One region of the Duganella rhizosphaerae genome, then DNA from elsewhere that is predicted to be linked to it. Evidence: predicted binding sites of a transcription regulator. Region 1 holds the regulator's gene; each other region holds the start of a gene.
What was found. The regulator sigma-54, encoded in region 1, starts transcription at its own class of promoters, with help from an activator protein. The targets are predictions, from matches to a motif close to TGGCANGNAANCTGCTTT.
Positions count from the first base shown of each region.

Region 2: the regulator sigma-54 is predicted to act here: its motif matches at 1,683-1,700, upstream of glnA (type I glutamate--ammonia ligase).
Region 3: the regulator sigma-54 is predicted to act here: its motif matches at 3,500-3,517, upstream of RUGAMON1_RS30240 (TldD/PmbA family protein).

Region 1 is NZ_BPWK01000016.1:83,064-88,646, forward strand. Features, by position in the region: gene RUGAMON1_RS26815 (Lrp/AsnC family transcriptional regulator) at 1-38, opposite strand, end outside; gene RUGAMON1_RS26820 (enoyl-CoA hydratase/isomerase family protein) at 45-1,130, opposite strand; gene RUGAMON1_RS26825 (alginate lyase family protein) at 1,163-2,104, opposite strand; gene hpf (ribosome hibernation-promoting factor, HPF/YfiA family) at 2,206-2,565, opposite strand; gene RUGAMON1_RS26835 (RNA polymerase factor sigma-54) at 2,643-4,121, opposite strand; gene lptB (LPS export ABC transporter ATP-binding protein) at 4,127-4,879, opposite strand; gene lptA (lipopolysaccharide transport periplasmic protein LptA) at 4,882-5,487, opposite strand; gene lptC (LPS export ABC transporter periplasmic protein LptC) at 5,498-5,583, opposite strand, start outside.
Region 2 is NZ_BPWK01000002.1:465,726-471,308, forward strand. Features, by position in the region: gene RUGAMON1_RS06035 (TAXI family TRAP transporter solute-binding subunit) at 1-869, shown strand, start outside; gene RUGAMON1_RS06040 (rhodanese-like domain-containing protein) at 970-1,428, opposite strand; gene glnA (type I glutamate--ammonia ligase) at 1,741-3,156, shown strand; gene RUGAMON1_RS06050 (DUF4124 domain-containing protein) at 3,282-3,773, shown strand; gene glnL (nitrogen regulation protein NR(II)) at 3,784-4,881, shown strand; gene ntrC (nitrogen regulation protein NR(I)) at 4,952-5,583, shown strand, end outside.
Region 3 is NZ_BPWK01000022.1:42,973-48,555, reverse strand. Features, by position in the region: gene RUGAMON1_RS30255 (methyl-accepting chemotaxis protein) at 1-672, shown strand, start outside; gene RUGAMON1_RS30250 (methyl-accepting chemotaxis protein) at 879-2,363, shown strand; gene RUGAMON1_RS30245 (class I SAM-dependent methyltransferase) at 2,434-3,246, opposite strand; gene RUGAMON1_RS30240 (TldD/PmbA family protein) at 3,698-5,335, shown strand; gene RUGAMON1_RS30235 (TldD/PmbA family protein) at 5,353-5,583, shown strand, end outside.

The DNA of each region.
Region 1 (5,583 bases):
AATATCTGGATATCGAGTCGGTCCAGTTCAACGGCCATCGGCGCTTAGTCCAGATGGCGCAGCGGGTGGGCGTAGTCCGGCCACACCGGCTGGAAGAAGCGCTGCACCATGGCCTCGCTGACTTCGTCCAATGAGGCCGGCTTCCATTGCGGCGCGTTGTCCTTGTCGATGACCAGCGCGCGCACGCCTTCGATCACTTCGCCGTCTTCGAAGTTGTGGCGCACCAGCGTGCGCTCCATGCGCAGGCAGGCGGCCACGTCCAATGCGGCGCCGCGCTGCACCAGCTCGTGCGTCACGCACATCATCAGCGGCGAGCGCGTGGCCATCACCTGCAGCGTCTTTTGCGCGAAGGCGCCGTCGTCGGTTTTCAGCGAGGCGATGATGGCGGGCACCGAGCCGGCGCCGAAGTGGCGGTCGATGGCGGCGCGCTCGGCCGCCAGCTTGCTGTCGCCCGCCGCGGCCTTGAACGGCGCCGCGAAGGCGGCAATGGTGGCGGCCAGTTCCGCGCCCGGCGTAGCCTCAAGCAGCGCCGACAGTGCCGCCATCTCGCCGCCCGGCACAAAGTGATCGGCCAGGCCCGCATGCAACGCATCGGCCGCGCCGATGGTGACGCCGGTGACGCCCAGATAGCAGCCCAGCTTGCCCGGCGCGCGCGCCAGGAAATAGCTGCCACCCACGTCCGGGAACAGGCCGATGTTCACTTCCGGCATGGCCATCTTGGTGCGCTCGGTGACGATGCGCACGCGGCAATCAGGACCGCCCTGCGCCACGCCCATGCCGCCGCCCATGACCACGCCGTCCATCAGCGCGACGTAGGGCTTCGGATAAAAATGGATCAGGTGATTGAGCGCGTATTCCTCGGTGAAGAAATCCTCCACCAGCGCGCTGCCGCCCTGCGGCGTGGCGCGGCCGGCGTCGTAGAAGAAGCGGATGTCGCCGCCGGCGCAGAAAGCCTTTTCGCTGCTGCTGCGGATGACGACGGCGGCCACGCCGCTGTCGTCGCGCCACGCCATCAGCGCCTGCGTGATATCGCGCACCATCGCCAGCGACAAAGAGTTCAGGGCCTTGGGCCGGTCCAGTGTGATGAAGCCGGTTCCGTTGCTGACGCTGGTGTGGACGTATTCGCTCATGAGGGACATAGGGTGGTTGAGAAAACCCTATTCTACTGCGACTTGCCGGGCGCCAGATGCTCAAGCGGATTGGCCAGGTTGAGGTCGCCGCCCAGGCGCGGCTGGAAGTTGGCCTTGGCCGGCATCAGCTCCGCCCTGCCCTCGTGCCGCGCGTAGAGGATGGCGAACGACATCTCGCTGGCATTGGCCCGTTCCTGCGCAAAGCCGGTGGCCTTTTCCATCGCCGACGGATCTTGCGCGGCGGCCAGCGTGAAGCGCATCAACTGGTCCAGCTTGGCGGAGTGCAGGTCCAGGATGGACGCGCTCATCACCAGCGGCACGGCGGCGAACACGTGGTAGTGCAAGGCCTTGGCCGCGCGCTCCATTTCCGCCGGCAGCGAACCGTCCGCCGCCACCTGTCCCATCGCGTGTTCGAACACCTTACGGCCCCAAGCGAGGTAGCGCTCGTCATGCGTCACGCCGCCCACCGCCGTCACCGCCAGGCCCTCCCAGTAGTAGTGGTTATTGCGCGCGCCCTTGTGCGCGTCGGAATGCGCCATGGTGGCGTCGGCCAGTGTCTTGAACCAGGTTTCGATAGCCTGCTGCTGCGCCGGGCTGGCGGCCGGCTTGACGCGGGCGTAGCTCAGCGCCATGCCGCCCAGGGTCCACTTGCGCACGTACCAGGCCTGCTCGCTGGACAGCTTGCCCAGCAAGGCCCGCTGCCCGGCCCAGCTCTCCAGCCAGCCCAGCGCGCAGGCGGCGTTGCCCTGGCTGGCGTTCTGCGCCACCTCGGCCAGGAAGTCGTCGATCGGCTTGGTGTTGGCGATATTGCGCGCACGCAGCACCGGATCGATGACGGAGTGATGCGCATCCGAGTAATAGCTGTTGGCGTCGATGTCGATCACGGCCGGCGGCGGCGCAGGACAAGCCGAGGCCACGGCATCCGAAAAGGCTAGCGTCAGCAGCCATGCCGTAAATAGTTTAGCTCGTTTCATGCCACTCCCATTGGAAGAATTAGGAAAACGTTTACTCTAAACCATTTAGGCGCAAAAAAGGGCGCCTCTGCGCCCCTAGTTTGATGGTGCCGGGGCCGTTGTTATAGGGCGGCGGCAGCGGGTTCGTAGCTATCCGGGAGATGCTTGATCGCATCGTGGCCGTGCTCTTGGACCTTGGCTTTGTATTTCATGACCTGCCGATCCAGCTTGTCGATCAAGGTATCGATGGCGGCGTACAGGTCCTGCGACAGGCTTTCCACGTAGACGGTCTTGCCCGACATGCGCAGGTTGATTTCAGCCTTCTGGCGTTTCTCTTTCTCTTTGAGGTTATCTACAGTCAGGATGACAGCAATATCAATCACTTGATCAAAGTGGCGGGTGACGCGTTCCAGCTTGTTCTGCACGTATTCACGGATGGCCGAGGTCACTTCGAGATGATGTCCACTGATGGTGAGATTCATACACACTCCTAAAGATAATGTCGCTTCTTACGGTTAGTGCGGAGCCCATTACTGCCGGGCGCGCAGGAACCAAGTAACTACAAAGATTTACGGAGACTGACTGGCGGGATCTTCAACGCTTCGCGATATTTGGCAACAGTGCGTCGCGCAATCACCATGCCTTGTTCTCCCAGCATGTCCGCAATCTTACTGTCGGATAAAGGATTTTTCGGGTCTTCTGCTCCTGTCAATTGCACGATGAGTGCGCGTATCGCCGTCGAACTTGCTTCCCCCCCCGCTTCGGTGGCGACATGGCTACCAAAGAAATATTTCAACTCAAACATACCGTGCGGGGTCAGCATATATTTTTGAGTTGTTACACGAGAAATAGTGCTCTCGTGTAGTCCCAGTGTATCAGCAATTTCGCGAAGCACAAGGGGGCGCATGGCAACCGCGCCATGGGAGAAAAAGTTCTTTTGTCGTTCTACTATCGCTTGTGCAACGCGCAAAATCGTGTCGAAACGCTGGCGCATATTCTTGATCAGCCACTTCGCTTCCTGCAGCTGCGCGCCCATCGCGCCCTCGCCTTTTCCCTGCTTGAGCAGGTTGGCGTACATGGCGTTCACGCGCAGGCGCGGCATGACGTCGTTGTTCAGGCTCACTTGCCAGCCGTTGCGCGCTTTTTTGACGATCACGTCCGGCACCACGTAGTCCGACACGTCCGACGCGAACGCCGAACCCGGATGCGGATTGCACTGGCGGATGACGGTTTGTGCTTCGCGCAAATCCTCGTCGTCGCACAGCAGCGCCTTCTTCAATTTGTTGAAATCGCGCTGGGCAAACCAGGTCAAATGATTTTCAACGATGGCCAGCGCCATGCGCCGCGTCACCATCGGTATGCCCGGCAGGCGCTTGATCTGCAGCGCCAGGCATTCGGACGCGTTGCGCGCGCCGACGCCCATCGGGTCGAAGCTTTGCAGCATCGACAAGGCGGTCTGCAATTCGTCGATCTCCAACTCCAGCTCTTCCGGCAGGCGGGCCAGGATTTCTTCCAGCGATTCTTCGAGGTAGCCGTTCTCGTCCAGCGCGTCGATGATCAGCTCGACCAGCGCGCGGTCGCGCATCTCCAGCACCGTGACCCGCATCTGCTCCATCAGGTGCTCGCGCAGCGTGCAGTGGCTGGCCTCCAGTTGCGGACGCGAGTCCTCGTCGTCGGGCGCCTTGCTGCGGCCGGCGTCGCTCCAGTCGACGTCGGCGTCGCTGCTGGTGCTTTCGGTGTCGGCGGCCGGGCCGTCGTAGTTGTCGGCGTCGGCGGCCGGCGCCTCTTGCGCGTTGGGCGGGCCTTCGGGCGGCGCGTCGCCGACCGGGGCTTGCTGGCTGATGGCGCCGTCCGACAGCAGCCGCAGCGAGCGGTCCAGCGGGTCGTCGAGGCGCTCCAGCAGCGGATTATCGGTCAGCAGCTGTTCCAGTTCCTGGTGCAGCTCCAGCGTCGACAGTTGCAGCAGCCGGATCGACTGCTGCAATTGCGGTGTCAGCGCGAGGTGCTGCGACGTGCGCAGTTGCAAAGACTGTTTCATGGGTTTTACATACGGAAGTGTTCACCCAGGTACACGCGACGCACCGATTCGTTGGCGATGATGTCGTCTGGCCGGCCTGAAGCCAATACCGTGCCCTGGTTGATGATATATGCGCGGTCGCAGATGCCCAGCGTCTCGCGCACATTGTGATCGGTAATGAGGACGCCGATGCCGCGTTCCTTGAGGAAGCGCACGATGCGCTGGATCTCAATCACGGCAATCGGGTCGACCCCGGCGAATGGTTCGTCGAGCAGCACGAAGCGCGGGTTGGTCGCCAGTGCGCGCGCGATCTCCACGCGGCGGCGCTCGCCGCCGGACAGCGACAGCGCCTGGTTCTCGCGCAGCTTTTCGATCTGCAAATCGGCCAGCAGGGTATTGAGCCGTTCATCAATGGCAGCCTTGGATAAAGGCTTGCCGTCCACTTTCTGGATTTCGAGGACGGCGCGGATATTTTCTTCCACCGTCAGCTTGCGGAACACCGACGCTTCCTGCGGCAGGTAGGACAAGCCGAGCGAGGCGCGGCGGTGGATCGGCAGCGACGAGATGTCGGTGCCGCTGATATCGATGCTGCCGGCGTCCGACGGCACCAGGCCGACGATCATGTAGAACGAGGTGGTCTTGCCGGCGCCGTTGGGGCCGAGCAGGCCCACCACTTCGCCGCATTCGACTTGCAGGGACACGTCATGCACGACCTGGCGCTTGCCGTAAGTCTTTTGCAGGCCTTTGACGATCAGGGTGCTACCGCAGGAAGGTTCCATGCTTATTTCCCCGGCGTCGGCACAGGCGCCGGCGTTGCGGCCGGCACCGCCAGCTTGCTCGACGGCTGCAGCACCATGGTGCCGCGTCCGCCGCCCGGCTTGCTGTCGCCGGTGGGGGTGTTCTTGACCTCGAACACTTCCTTGCGGCTGTCGTAGGAAATGAATTCGCTGTCGACCTGGCTGCTCGGCTTGCTGCCTTCCAGGCGCTTGACCTGGGCCTTGGCGAACAGCTTGACCAGCTCGGTCTTGTTGTCGTATTCGATACGGTCGGCCTGGCCTTCGACCCATTGGTCGCCGGCGCCGTCGAGCTTCTGGCGGAAGGTGGCCTGCACGCCGGCGCCGCCGGTCAGCACCACGTACTGGTAGCCCTGCGGATCTTCGGTCACCACCGCCTTGGGCGATTTCATCAGCAGCGTGCCGCGCGTCAGCACGACGTTGCCGATGAAAGTCTTGATCTGCTTGACGTCGTCGGCGTCGGCCTGATCGAAGGAGATCTGGGTCGGCTTGCTGGAGTCGGCCTTTTCGGCGTGCGCCGGGGCGATCGCCGCGACCACGGCCAGCAGCATCGCCGCCGGCAGCATCACGCGTTTCATTACCATGTGTTTCATTTTCATTTCCTCATTTTGCCGCGTGCGGCGGCATCGTAATCGTTCCGCGGCCGCCCAGTTGCACCTGCAGCGTCGCGTTGTTGGCCTTCATGCCGT
Region 2 (5,583 bases), on a different contig from region 1:
TGGAGCTGAACGGCGTCGAGAAGGGCGAAGTGGAGCGCTTCTCGCTGGCCAACACGCCGGCCACGGTGGAGCTGCTGGAAGGACGCATCGACGGCCTGGTGTTCACCTCGGCCCCGGAGGCGCCGCTGATCCAGATGCTGCTGCAAACGCCGGGCATCAAGCTGTTCAACTTCAACCAGGCGGAAGCCTACGCCCGCAAGCTGCCCTTTTTGACGCACGTGGTGCTGCCGCAGGGGATCGTCGACCTGGGCCGCGATATCCCGGCCGAGGACTACAACCTGATCGCCCCGACCGCCACGCTGGTGGCGCGCGACGACCTGCATCCGGCGCTGACCGACCTGTTCGTGCAGGCGGCCAGCAGCATTCACAGCGGCGCCGGCTGGTTCTCGCAGCAGGGCCAGTTCCCATCGGCCAAGTACACCGAGATCCCGGTGGACGCCGAGGCGGCCAAGTTCTACAAGAGCGGCCCGCCGCTGCTGCAACGCTACATGACGTTCTGGCTGGCGAATTTCTTTGACCGCATGTGGGTCGTGGTGGTGGCGCTGGGCGCGTTGATACTGCCGCTGTCCAAGGTGGTGCCGCCGCTGTACGTGTGGCGCATCCGTTCGCGCGTGTACCGCTGGTACGGCCAGCTGCGTGCGGTGGAGCAGGCGGTGGAGGAGGCGTCGGATGAGAACCGGATGCAGGTCTACGAGAGCCAGCTGGCGCGCCTGAACGAGATCGAGGACCTGGTCAACCAGGTGTCGATCCCGCTATCGTTCGCGGACGGCTTGTACGGCTTGCGCAGCCACATCCAGTTCGTGCGCAAGCGCATCCAGTTCCTGATGGGCGAGTCGGCGCCCGCGCCGGATGAGGCGGTGGCGGTCTAAGCAGTTGCTTTAAATTGAGCGCAGCTAGGCGCGCCGCCGAAGACAGTGCGTTAGCACGGCGAGGCGGTGCAACGACGCTGTGCTCGATTTGATGCAACTGTTAAGCGCCGGTCCAGGGCAGCTCGGCCTTGCACCAGCCGCTGACGTTTTTGCGGTGGCCGTGCTCGTCCTTGTCGCCCTCGAAGCCTTCCAGGATGTCGTAGCAGTGCTGGTAGCCGTGTTCGGTGGCCAGCTTGGCGGCGCTGCGCGAACGCACGCCGGAACGGCACAGGAACAAAATCACCTGGTCCTTGCGCGCCACCGAGTTCAGCTGCTCGATGAACTCATGGTTGGCGATCCCGCCCGGATACAGACTCCACTGGACCGCACCATGTTGGGCTTCCGGTATCGCCACCCGGCCCACCCAGTCGCGCTCGGCATGGGTGCGCACATCGACCAGCTTGATCGCGTTGTCGGCGCTGATCAGTTCATACGCTTCCTGCGGCGTCACGGCGCCGGCATAGGGCCAGTCTTTGCTGCGGCTGCGGGCCAGCGCAAGAATATCGTCTATTTTGCTCATGTCATGTTCCAGAAATAAGTTTGAGTTTATTATAGGCCTCCTGCGTCCGCACCACACGCAGACGCACCAAAGCCGTGCATTTTTCGGGAATTCTCCAAAAATGCACAAAACAGGTGCAATATCTCGAACATGCACTCAGTTGGTGCGGTATTGAGTTGCCTCAAATAGTGGCATTTTGGCCTGCTTGCGAATTTTAGATTCATTTTGCCAGCAAGTTCAAAGACGCTATCGACATAAGCTGATGAGTTTTGAGCTGGCACGGATACTGCTTACCAAGAGCGCACGAGCCCCACATTCCTTTAGGAGATACGCATGGCAATGACAGCCGCAGAAGTTCTGAAAATGGTCCAGGAAAACGAAGTCAAATTCGTTGATTTCCGTTTCGCCGACACCCGTGGTAAAGAACAGCACGTCACCGTGCCTGTGTCGCACTTCGACATCGACAAGTTCGAATCGGGTCACGCATTCGACGGTTCTTCGATCGCCGGCTGGAAAGGCATCGAAGCTTCGGACATGATTCTGCTGCCAGATCCAAACACCGCGAACATCGACCCGTTCATGGAAGAGACCACGCTGTTCATGCAGTGCGACGTCATCGAGCCTGCCGACGGCAAGGGTTACGACCGCGATCCACGCTCCATCGCCAAGCGCGCTGAAGCCTACCTGAAATCGTCCGGCATGGGCGACACCGCCTACTTCGGCCCGGAGCCAGAGTTCTTCATCTTCGACAGCGTGCGCTGGAAGATCGACATGTCCGGCTGCTTCGTCAAGATCGATTCCGAAGAAGCCTCGTGGACCACCGGCGAGAAGCTCGAAGGCGGCAACACCGGCCACCGTCCGACCGTCAAGGGCGGCTACTTCCCAGTGCCACCAGTGGACAGCTTCCAGGACATGCGTTCGGAAATGTGCCTGATCCTGGAATCGCTGGGCATCCCGGTCGAAGTGCACCACCACGAAGTGGCCGGCGCCGGCCAGAACGAAATCGGCACCAAGTTCTCGACCCTGGTCGAGCGCGCCGACTGGACCCAGAACCTGAAATACGTGGTCTGGAACGTGGCCCACAGCTATGGCAAGACCGCCACCTTCATGCCTAAGCCTATCGTTGGCGACAACGGTTCCGGCATGCACGTGCACCAGTCGATCTGGAAAGACGGCGTCAACCTGTTCGCCGGCGACGGCTATGCCGGCCTGTCCGACACCGCGCTGTACTACATCGGCGGCATCATCAAGCACGCCAAGGCACTGAACGCGATCACCAACCCAGGCACCAACTCGTACAAGCGTCTGGTTCCAGGCTACGAAGCTCCAGTCAAACTGGCGTACTCGGCCAAGAATCGTTCGGCTTCGATCCGTATTCCGCACGTGGCCAATCCTAAGGGCCGCCGTATCGAAACCCGCTTCCCGGATCCACTGGCCAACGTTTACCTGTGCTTCGCAGCGCTGCTGATGGCTGGTCTGGACGGTATCGCCAACAAGATCCACCCGGGCGAGGCAGCATCGAAAGATCTGTACCACCTGCCGCCGGAAGAAGACGCACTGATCCCAACCGTGTGCGCTTCGCTGGAAGAAGCGCTGGACAACCTGAACAAAGACCGCGAGTTCCTGACCCGTGGCGGCGTGTTCAGCGATTCCATGATCGACGCTTACATCGAACTGAAAATGCAGGACGTCCAGCGCATGCGCATGACGACTCACCCTGCCGAGTTCGACATGTACTACTCGCTGTAATTGCAACGCATCGGCAGCGCCGATGCTTGTAGTGAAGCAAAAAACGCGGGGCGAGCAGAGCTTTCCCCGCGTTTTTCTTTGGATGTTGTATATTCGGGATGGATAGTTTCACCCATGGATTTCGAATGACAACTAGCTTTAAACGATGCGTGTTGCTGGCGCTGCTGGGCTGCGGTGCGGCCCAGGCGCAGATCTACAAGTGCGTCACGCCCAACGGCGGCATCGAGTACACCGACATCAACCGCGGCAGCTATTGCAAGTCCATGGATTTGCCGGGCACGGTGATCCCGGCGCCACCGCGCCGCCAGGGCACGCCTGCGCGCAGCGGCAACGTGCCGGCGCCGGTCAGCACGCCGGGCGACTTTCCGCGCGTCGACAGCGCCGAACAGCGCGCCCGCGACGCCGACCGCCGCGGCATCCTGGAAGAAGAGCTGAAGAACGAGACGCAAAGACTGGCGGAGCTGCGCAAGGAGTTCAACAACGGCGAGCCGGAACGGCGCGGCGACGAGCGCAACTACGCCAAATACCAGGAGCGGGTGGCCGCCATGCGCGACAACATCGGCCGCTCGGAAAAGAATATCGAAGCCTTGAAGCGTGAGATCGCGAACATCCGATGACGAGTTTACTATGAGCCTTACGAGTCTTAACGCCGGCAAGCACCGCCCGCCGGCACTGGCGGGCCTGGAGCTGCTGGCTTCGGCCGTGGTGCTGCTGGACGCCGAGGGCCGGTTCGTCTATGCCAACGCGGCCGCAGAGAATCTGCTGGAGAGCTCGCTCAAGGCGCTGTCGCGCCAGACGCTGAGCGCGCAGTTCCTCAATCCCGGCGAGCTCGACAACATCTGCAACCAGGCGCGCGAGCACAAGTTCTCCGACCTGCGCCAGGACCTGATGCTGGAGCGGGCCGGGCGCGATGCGCTGCACGTGCACAGCATCGTCTCGGCGCTGGACGAGCCGCCCGGCCACATCCTGATCGAGCTGCGCGAGCACCTGCAGCACCTCAAGCTGGACCGCGAGGAACGCATCCTCGACCAGAGCCAGGTCAACAAGGAGCTGATCCGCAACCTGGCGCACGAGATCAAGAACCCGCTGGGCGGCATCCGCGGCGCCGCGCAGCTGCTGGAGATGGAGCTGCCGGCGCTGCACGCCGGCCAGCTGCGCGAGTACACCCAGGTCATCATCAAGGAAGCGGACCGGCTGCAAACGCTGGTCGACCGTTTGCTGGCGCCGCATCGCCGGCCGCACATCGTCGGCGACGTCAACATCCACGAAGTGCTGGAGCGCGTGCGCAGCCTGATGCTGGCCGAGTTCCCGTCCGGCCTGACGATCCTGCGCGACTACGACGCCTCGATCCCCGAGTTCCGCGGCGACAAGGAGCAGCTGATCCAGACCGTGCTCAACATCGCGCACAACGCCGCCCAGGCGCTGGCCAGCCGCATCGACAACGGCGATGCGGAGATCGTTTTCAAGACGCGCGTGGCCCGTCAAGTCACGCTGGCCAAGGTCCGCTACGGGCTGGCATTAGACTTGCATATCATTGACAATGGACCGGGCATCGCACCCCAGATCCGCGACCGGATTTTCTACCCATTGGTGTCGGGCAGGGAGGGCGGCAGCGGCTTGGGTCTGACCCTAGCGCAAACCTTCGTGCAACAGCACATGGGTGTGATCGAGTGCGAGAGCCGGCCTGGATATACGGACTTCCGCATCCTGCTGCCATTGCCATAAGCCCAGGCGGGCAGGGGGCGGATGCCGGGTCCCTTGATTGACGATCCATATTGCGGGATACACACAACACATGAAGCCAATCTGGATAGTAGACGACGACGAATCGATCCGCTGGGTACTGGAAAAAGCACTGGCACGGGAAAACCTGGCCACCAAGAGTTTTGCCAACGCGCGCGACGCCATCGCCGCGCTGGAGTTCGAGACGCCGCAGGTGCTGGTGTCCGACATCCGCATGCCGGGCGACTCCGGCCTCGACCTGCTGCAACTGGTCAAGTCGCGCTTCCCCGGCCTGCCGGTCATCATCATCACCGCCTTCTCCGACCTGGATTCGGCCGTCGCGGCCTTCCAGGGCGGCGCCTTCGAATACCTGGCCAAGCCCTTCGACATCGACAAGGCCGTCGAGCTGATCCGCCGCGCGCTGGACGAGAGCCTGCGCGAGACCAGCGTTGAATCGGGGCCGTCGGAAACCCCGGAAATCCTCGGCCAGGCGCCGGCGATGCAGGAAGTGTTCCGCGCCATCGGCCGCCTGTCGCAGTCGAACGTGACGGTGCTGATCACCGGCGAATCGGGTTCGGGCAAGGAGCTGGTGGCGCGCGCGCTGCACAAGCACAGCCCGCGCGCGGCGCAGCCCTTCATCGCGCTCAACACGGCGGCGATTCCGAAGGACTTGCTGGAGTCCGAACTGTTCGGCCACGAGCGCGG
Region 3 (5,583 bases), on a different contig from region 1:
GCGCTGGAGGCGGCCGAGGGCGGCGCAGCGGTCAAATCGACGGTGGCGGCGATGCAGCAGATTGCCAAGAAGATCAGCATCATCGACGACATCGCCTACCAGACCAACCTGCTGGCGCTGAACGCGGCGATCGAGGCGGCGCGCGCCGGCGAGCATGGCAAGGGCTTCGCGGTGGTGGCGGCCGAGGTGCGCAAGCTGGCCGAGCGCAGCCAGGTGGCGGCGCAGGAAATCGAACAGGTGGCGTCGAGCAGCGTGCAGCTGGCGGAGAAGGCCGGCAACTTGCTCGATGCGATGGTGCCCAACATCCGCCGCACCTCCGACCTGGTGCAGGAGATCACGGCGGCGTCGGAGGAACAGTCGGCCGGGGTCGGCCAGATCAACTCGGCCGTCACGCAGCTGAGCCAGACCACGCAGCAGAACGCCTCCAGTTCCGAGGAGCTGGCGGCCACCGCCGAAGAGATGAGCGGCCAGGCCGAACAGCTGCAGCAGACCATGTCCTTCTTCAAGCTGGCCGGCGCGTCGCGGCCGATCCGCACGGTGGTGATGGCGCGCCAGCCTGGCAAGGCGCGCAAGCCGCCCGGCCGGACCGGCGCCAGCTCAGCCGGCATGGGCAGCAGCCGCACCATGACCGAGATGAGCGAACCCGACGAATCGCATTTCGTTAAATTCTGAAAAGGCAGCCTGCAGGCGGCGCAGGAAATCGAACAGATATCCCGCTCCAGTTCCGAGCAGCTGCAGCAGACCAGGTCCTTCTTCAAACTGGCTGCGGTGGGCTGGCGCTGACGTGGGGTGTATGCCACATGTGAGTATTGGTGAGATTTGCAGCGGTGGATTGGTTCACAATGATTCGTGCCCCCCGCCGATTGGAGAAATAGCTTATGTTCAAGCAGATGAAGATGGAGACCCGGCTGCACGCCGGTTTTGGCGGCATCGTGCTGCTGGTGGTGTTGATGGGGGTGATCGCCTTCGCCAAACTGGGCTCGCTGCATGACCACTGGAATGACTTCGAGACCGTCACTCTGGTGCGCAAGAACGCCGTGCTGGAAGGCGTTACCGCGCACGGCCAGGCGGTCCATCATTTCAAGAACTACATCCTGCGCGGCGGCGACTACAACAGCAAGTTCCGCGCCGACCTGGCGGCCATCGACAAGGAGATGACCGACTACAAGGCCGTGGGCAGCGTGACGCCCGAGGAGCAGGCCTTGCTGGCCGAAATTTCGACCGCCACCCGCAGCTACGGCGAGAGCATGATCCAGCTGGAAGCGATGCGCGAGAAAGGCATGGCGCCGCAGGAGATGGACAAGGCCATCAAGGGCGCCGACGAAGCCATCTCCGTCGCTTTCCGCAAGCTGCTCAAAGTCAACGATGGCGAGACCAAGGGCGAGTCGGCCGCCATGACCGAGGTGACCGACTCGGCCAAGCGGCTGATACTGGGCATGGATATCCTGATCGCGGTGCTGGGCGGCGTGATGGCGGTGTGGCTGGCGCGCAGCCTGTCGGGCATCGTGCGCGAAGTGCAGTCGGTGGTGGGCAGCCTGGCCGGCGCCTCCGAGGAAGTGAGCTCGACCGCGCAATCGCTGTCGCAGGCGGCCAGCGAACAGGCGGCGGGGGTGGAGGAAACCAGCGCCTCGATCGAGCAGATGACGGCGTCGATCGCGCAGAATACCGAGAACGCCAAGCTCACCGACGGCATCGCCACCCAGGCGGCGGTGGACGCCGCGCGCGGCGCCGAAGTGGTCAAGGCCACGGCGGCGGCGATGAAGCAGATCGCCAGCAAGATCGGCATCATCGACGATATCGCCTATCAAACCAATCTGCTGGCGCTGAACGCGGCGATCGAGGCGGCGCGCGCGCACGAACACGGCAAGGGCTTCGCGGTGGTGGCGGCCGAGGTGCGCAAGCTGGCCGAACGCAGCCAGGTGGCGGCGCAGGAAATCAGCAAGGTGGCGTCCGACAGCGTGGAGCTGGCCGAGCAGGCCGGCCAGATGTTCGATGCGCTGGTGCCGAATATCCGCAAGACGTCGGACCTGGTGCAGGAGATTTCGGCGGCGTCGGAAGAGCAGAGCTCCGGCGTGCGGCAGATTAACAGCGCGGTCGGTCAGCTCAGCCAGACCACCCAGATCAACGCCGCCAGCTCGGAGGAACTGGCGGCCACGTCGGAAGAGATGAGCGCGCAGGCCGAGCAGCTGACCCGGCTGATGACGGTGTTCAAGCAGTACGCGGCCGACGAGGCGCCGCGCGGCGGATTGGCGCGCCGGCCGGTGGTGCTGAAGACCGGCGGCGCCAAGCCCGCGCGTCAGGCGCGCAAGCTCGACCTGGTGGCCGACGGCGCGCCCGACGAGAACAAGTTCACGCGCTTCTAACCCCGCAGGGCCGAACAGGGGTCAGACCCCGTACGGGGTCTGACCCCGGCGGCGGCGCGCCGGTTCGGGGTCAGGGCTTGACGAACTTCAGCGTCATGCGGTCGCTCTCGCCGATGGCCTTGTACATCGCGCGGTCCTGGTCCTTGTTGGTGTAGGTCGGCGGCAGCGCCCAGACGCCGCCCTTGTGCTCGGCGTTGTCCTTGGGATTGGCGTTCACTTCCGACTTGTCCGCCAGCTTGAAGCCGGCCGCCTCGGCCAGGCCGATCACATATTTCTCGTGCATATAGCCGCTGCTGGCGTCCTTGTCCTGCACCTTCGAGGCCGGCAGGCGGTGCTCGACCACGCCGAACACGCCGCCTTTCTTCAGGCTGGCGTAGACGCTGCCGAACAAGGTCTTCAGGTTGTCCGGGCCGGTCTCCATCCAGTTGTGGACGTTGCGGAAAGTCAGCACCATGTCGACGCTGCCGGCCGGCGCGAACTCGTACTTGCGCGGCGGCGAGAACACGCCCAGCGCCACCTTGTTGTACACCTCCGGCTTGGCGTTCAGGCGCGCCATGAAGCGCTCGGCGCCCTTGCGCTCGTTGGCGTCGGGCGAAGCCAGGTCGTCGCCGGCGGCGATCAGCTTGCCGTGCTCGCGCAGGTAGGGCGCCAGGATCTCGGTGTACCAGCCGCCGCCCGGCGCCAGCTCGACCACCGTCATGCTCGGCTTGATGCCGAAGAAGGCCAGCGTTTCATACGGATGGCGGTAGACGTCGCGCTCGACGTTGGCCGGCGTGCGCGACGGCGCGGCGATGGCGGCCTTCAGCGCCGCATCTTCGGCGGCGCCGGCGCCGCCGGCGATCAGCATGGTGGTGGCCAGGGCGGCAAGTACGGTTCGTTTCATGCAAAGTCTCCTGAGGGTTCGTTTGTTCGGACGATGCGCGGCCGCTCGCCCTGCGCGATCATGGTGCAGGCTTGTCGGAAGGTCAAGCGAATTGGGACGGCGCTCCGCCCGACCGTGACGGCCACCCCGGCGGACACCTGGCGGACACTTTCGGACACTGGCGGACAGTCGGGCGGACAGATCGGCGGACACTGCACCGCTGGCGTAGCTCTCAAACTCCTGCCGCCACACCAACTTGCAACATGAATCCCCGTGGCACAAATTTTGCCTATCCCCTTCCTTAATCCGGCGCTAATATTGCTAAACCGGCGGAAACGGCGGCGGATATTCAGGTGTAGTGCAAAGCAACGAGCGGTAACGAAGTAGTTCCAGCTAGAAAAGCAAATAAAAAGCAGAACCCCGGGCGACCGGCCCGCAATCTAATCCTTGCTGTTACGTTTTTGGAGATACGATGGAACGACGTGCATTCCTCAATGTTAGTAGTCTGGCCCTGGGCACGATGCTGCTGCCCGCCTTCGGTCGCGCAATCGCGGCGGAAGAACTGCTCAAGCCAGTCGCCCTGCAATTCAAGAAAATGCTGGCCGATACCGCGATGACCGCGGCGACCCAGGCCGGCGCCTCCTACTGCGACGTGCGCGTGGGCCGCTACCTGAACCAGTTCATCACCACCCGCGACCTGAACGTCGAGAACGTGGTCAACACGGAATCGGCCGGGGTCGGCGTGCGCGTGATCGCCGGCGGCGCCTACGGCTTCGCCGCCACCAACGACATGAGCCCGGACGGCGTCGCCGCCGCCGCGCGCCAGGCGGTCGCCATCGCCAAGGCCAACGCCAAGCTGCAGACCGAGCCGGTGATCCTGGCCCCGGTCAAGGGCGTCGGCGAAGTGTCGTGGGCCACGCCCATCGTCAAGGACTGGCGCACCGTCGCCATCAAGGACAAGGCCGAGCTGCTGATCGCCGCCAACAAGGCCGGCATGGAGGGCGGCGCCAGCTTCATGCAGTCGCTGCTGTTCCAGGTCAACCAGCAGAAGTACTTCGCCTCCACCGACGGCTCCTACATCGACCAGGACGTGCACCGCCTGTGGATGCCGGTGTTCGCCACCGCCGTCGACCAGAAGACCAACAAGTTCCGTTCGCGCCAGGGCCTGTCGTCGCCGGTCGGCATGGGCTACGAATACCTGGACGCGCGTCCGGAGCACAAGATCAAGGCGGCCGGCGGCGTGACCACGCTGTACACCAAGTCCTACGACCTGATCGAAGATGCGCGCGCGGCCGGCAAGCAGGCCAAGCAGAAGTTGACCGCCAAGTCGGTCGAGCCGGGCAAGTACGACCTGGTGCTGTCGCCGGAACACCTGTGGCTGACCATCCACGAATCGGTCGGCCACCCGACCGAGCTCGATCGCGTGCTGGGCTACGAGGCCAACTACGCCGGCACCAGCTTCGCCACGCTCGACAAATGGCAGTCCAAGAAGTTCAAGTACGGCTCGGAGATGGTCAACATCGTCGCCGACAAGACCACCCCGGGCTCGCTGGCCAACGTCGGCTACGACGACGAAGGCGTCAAGTGCAAGCGCTGGGACATCATCAAGGACGGCATCCTGGTCAACTACCAGGCCACGCGCGACCAGGCCCACATCATCGGCGAGAAGGAATCGCACGGCTGCTCGTACGCGGACAACTGGAGCAGCGTGCAGTTCCAGCGCATGCCCAACGTCTCGCTGCAAGCCGGTAAAAAGAAGATGACGCCGGACGAAATGGTCAAGGACGTCAAGAAGGGCATCTACATCGTCGGCGACGGTTCCTTCTCGATCGACCAGCAGCGCTACAACTTCCAGTTCGGCGGCCAGCTGTTCTACGAAATCAAGAACGGCAAGATCGGCGAGATGCTGGAAGACGTGGCGTATCAATCGAACACCCAGGAGTTCTGGAACGCCTGCGCCGGTCTGTGCGACGAGCGCGATTGGCGCATGGGCGGTTCCTTCTTTGACGGTAAAGGCCAGCCTTCGCAGGTGTCGGTGGTGTCGCATGGCGCCAGCACGGCGCGCTTCAACGGCATCAACGTCATCAACACCGCACGCAAAATCGGCTAAGCCCTGGAGACCACGAGATGAAGAATTTGAGTCAAGACGAAGCAAAACGCATCAGCGACAAAGTGCTGTCCTTTTCCAAGGGCGACCAGTGCGAAGTGAGCATCACCGGCAGCCGCAAGGGCAACATCCGCTACGCGCGCAACGCCGTGTCGACCGCCGGCTTGATCGAGGACACGCAGCTGGCGGTGTCGGTCGCTTTCGGCAAGAAGCAGGGCACGGCCACCATCAACGAGTTTGACGACAAGTCG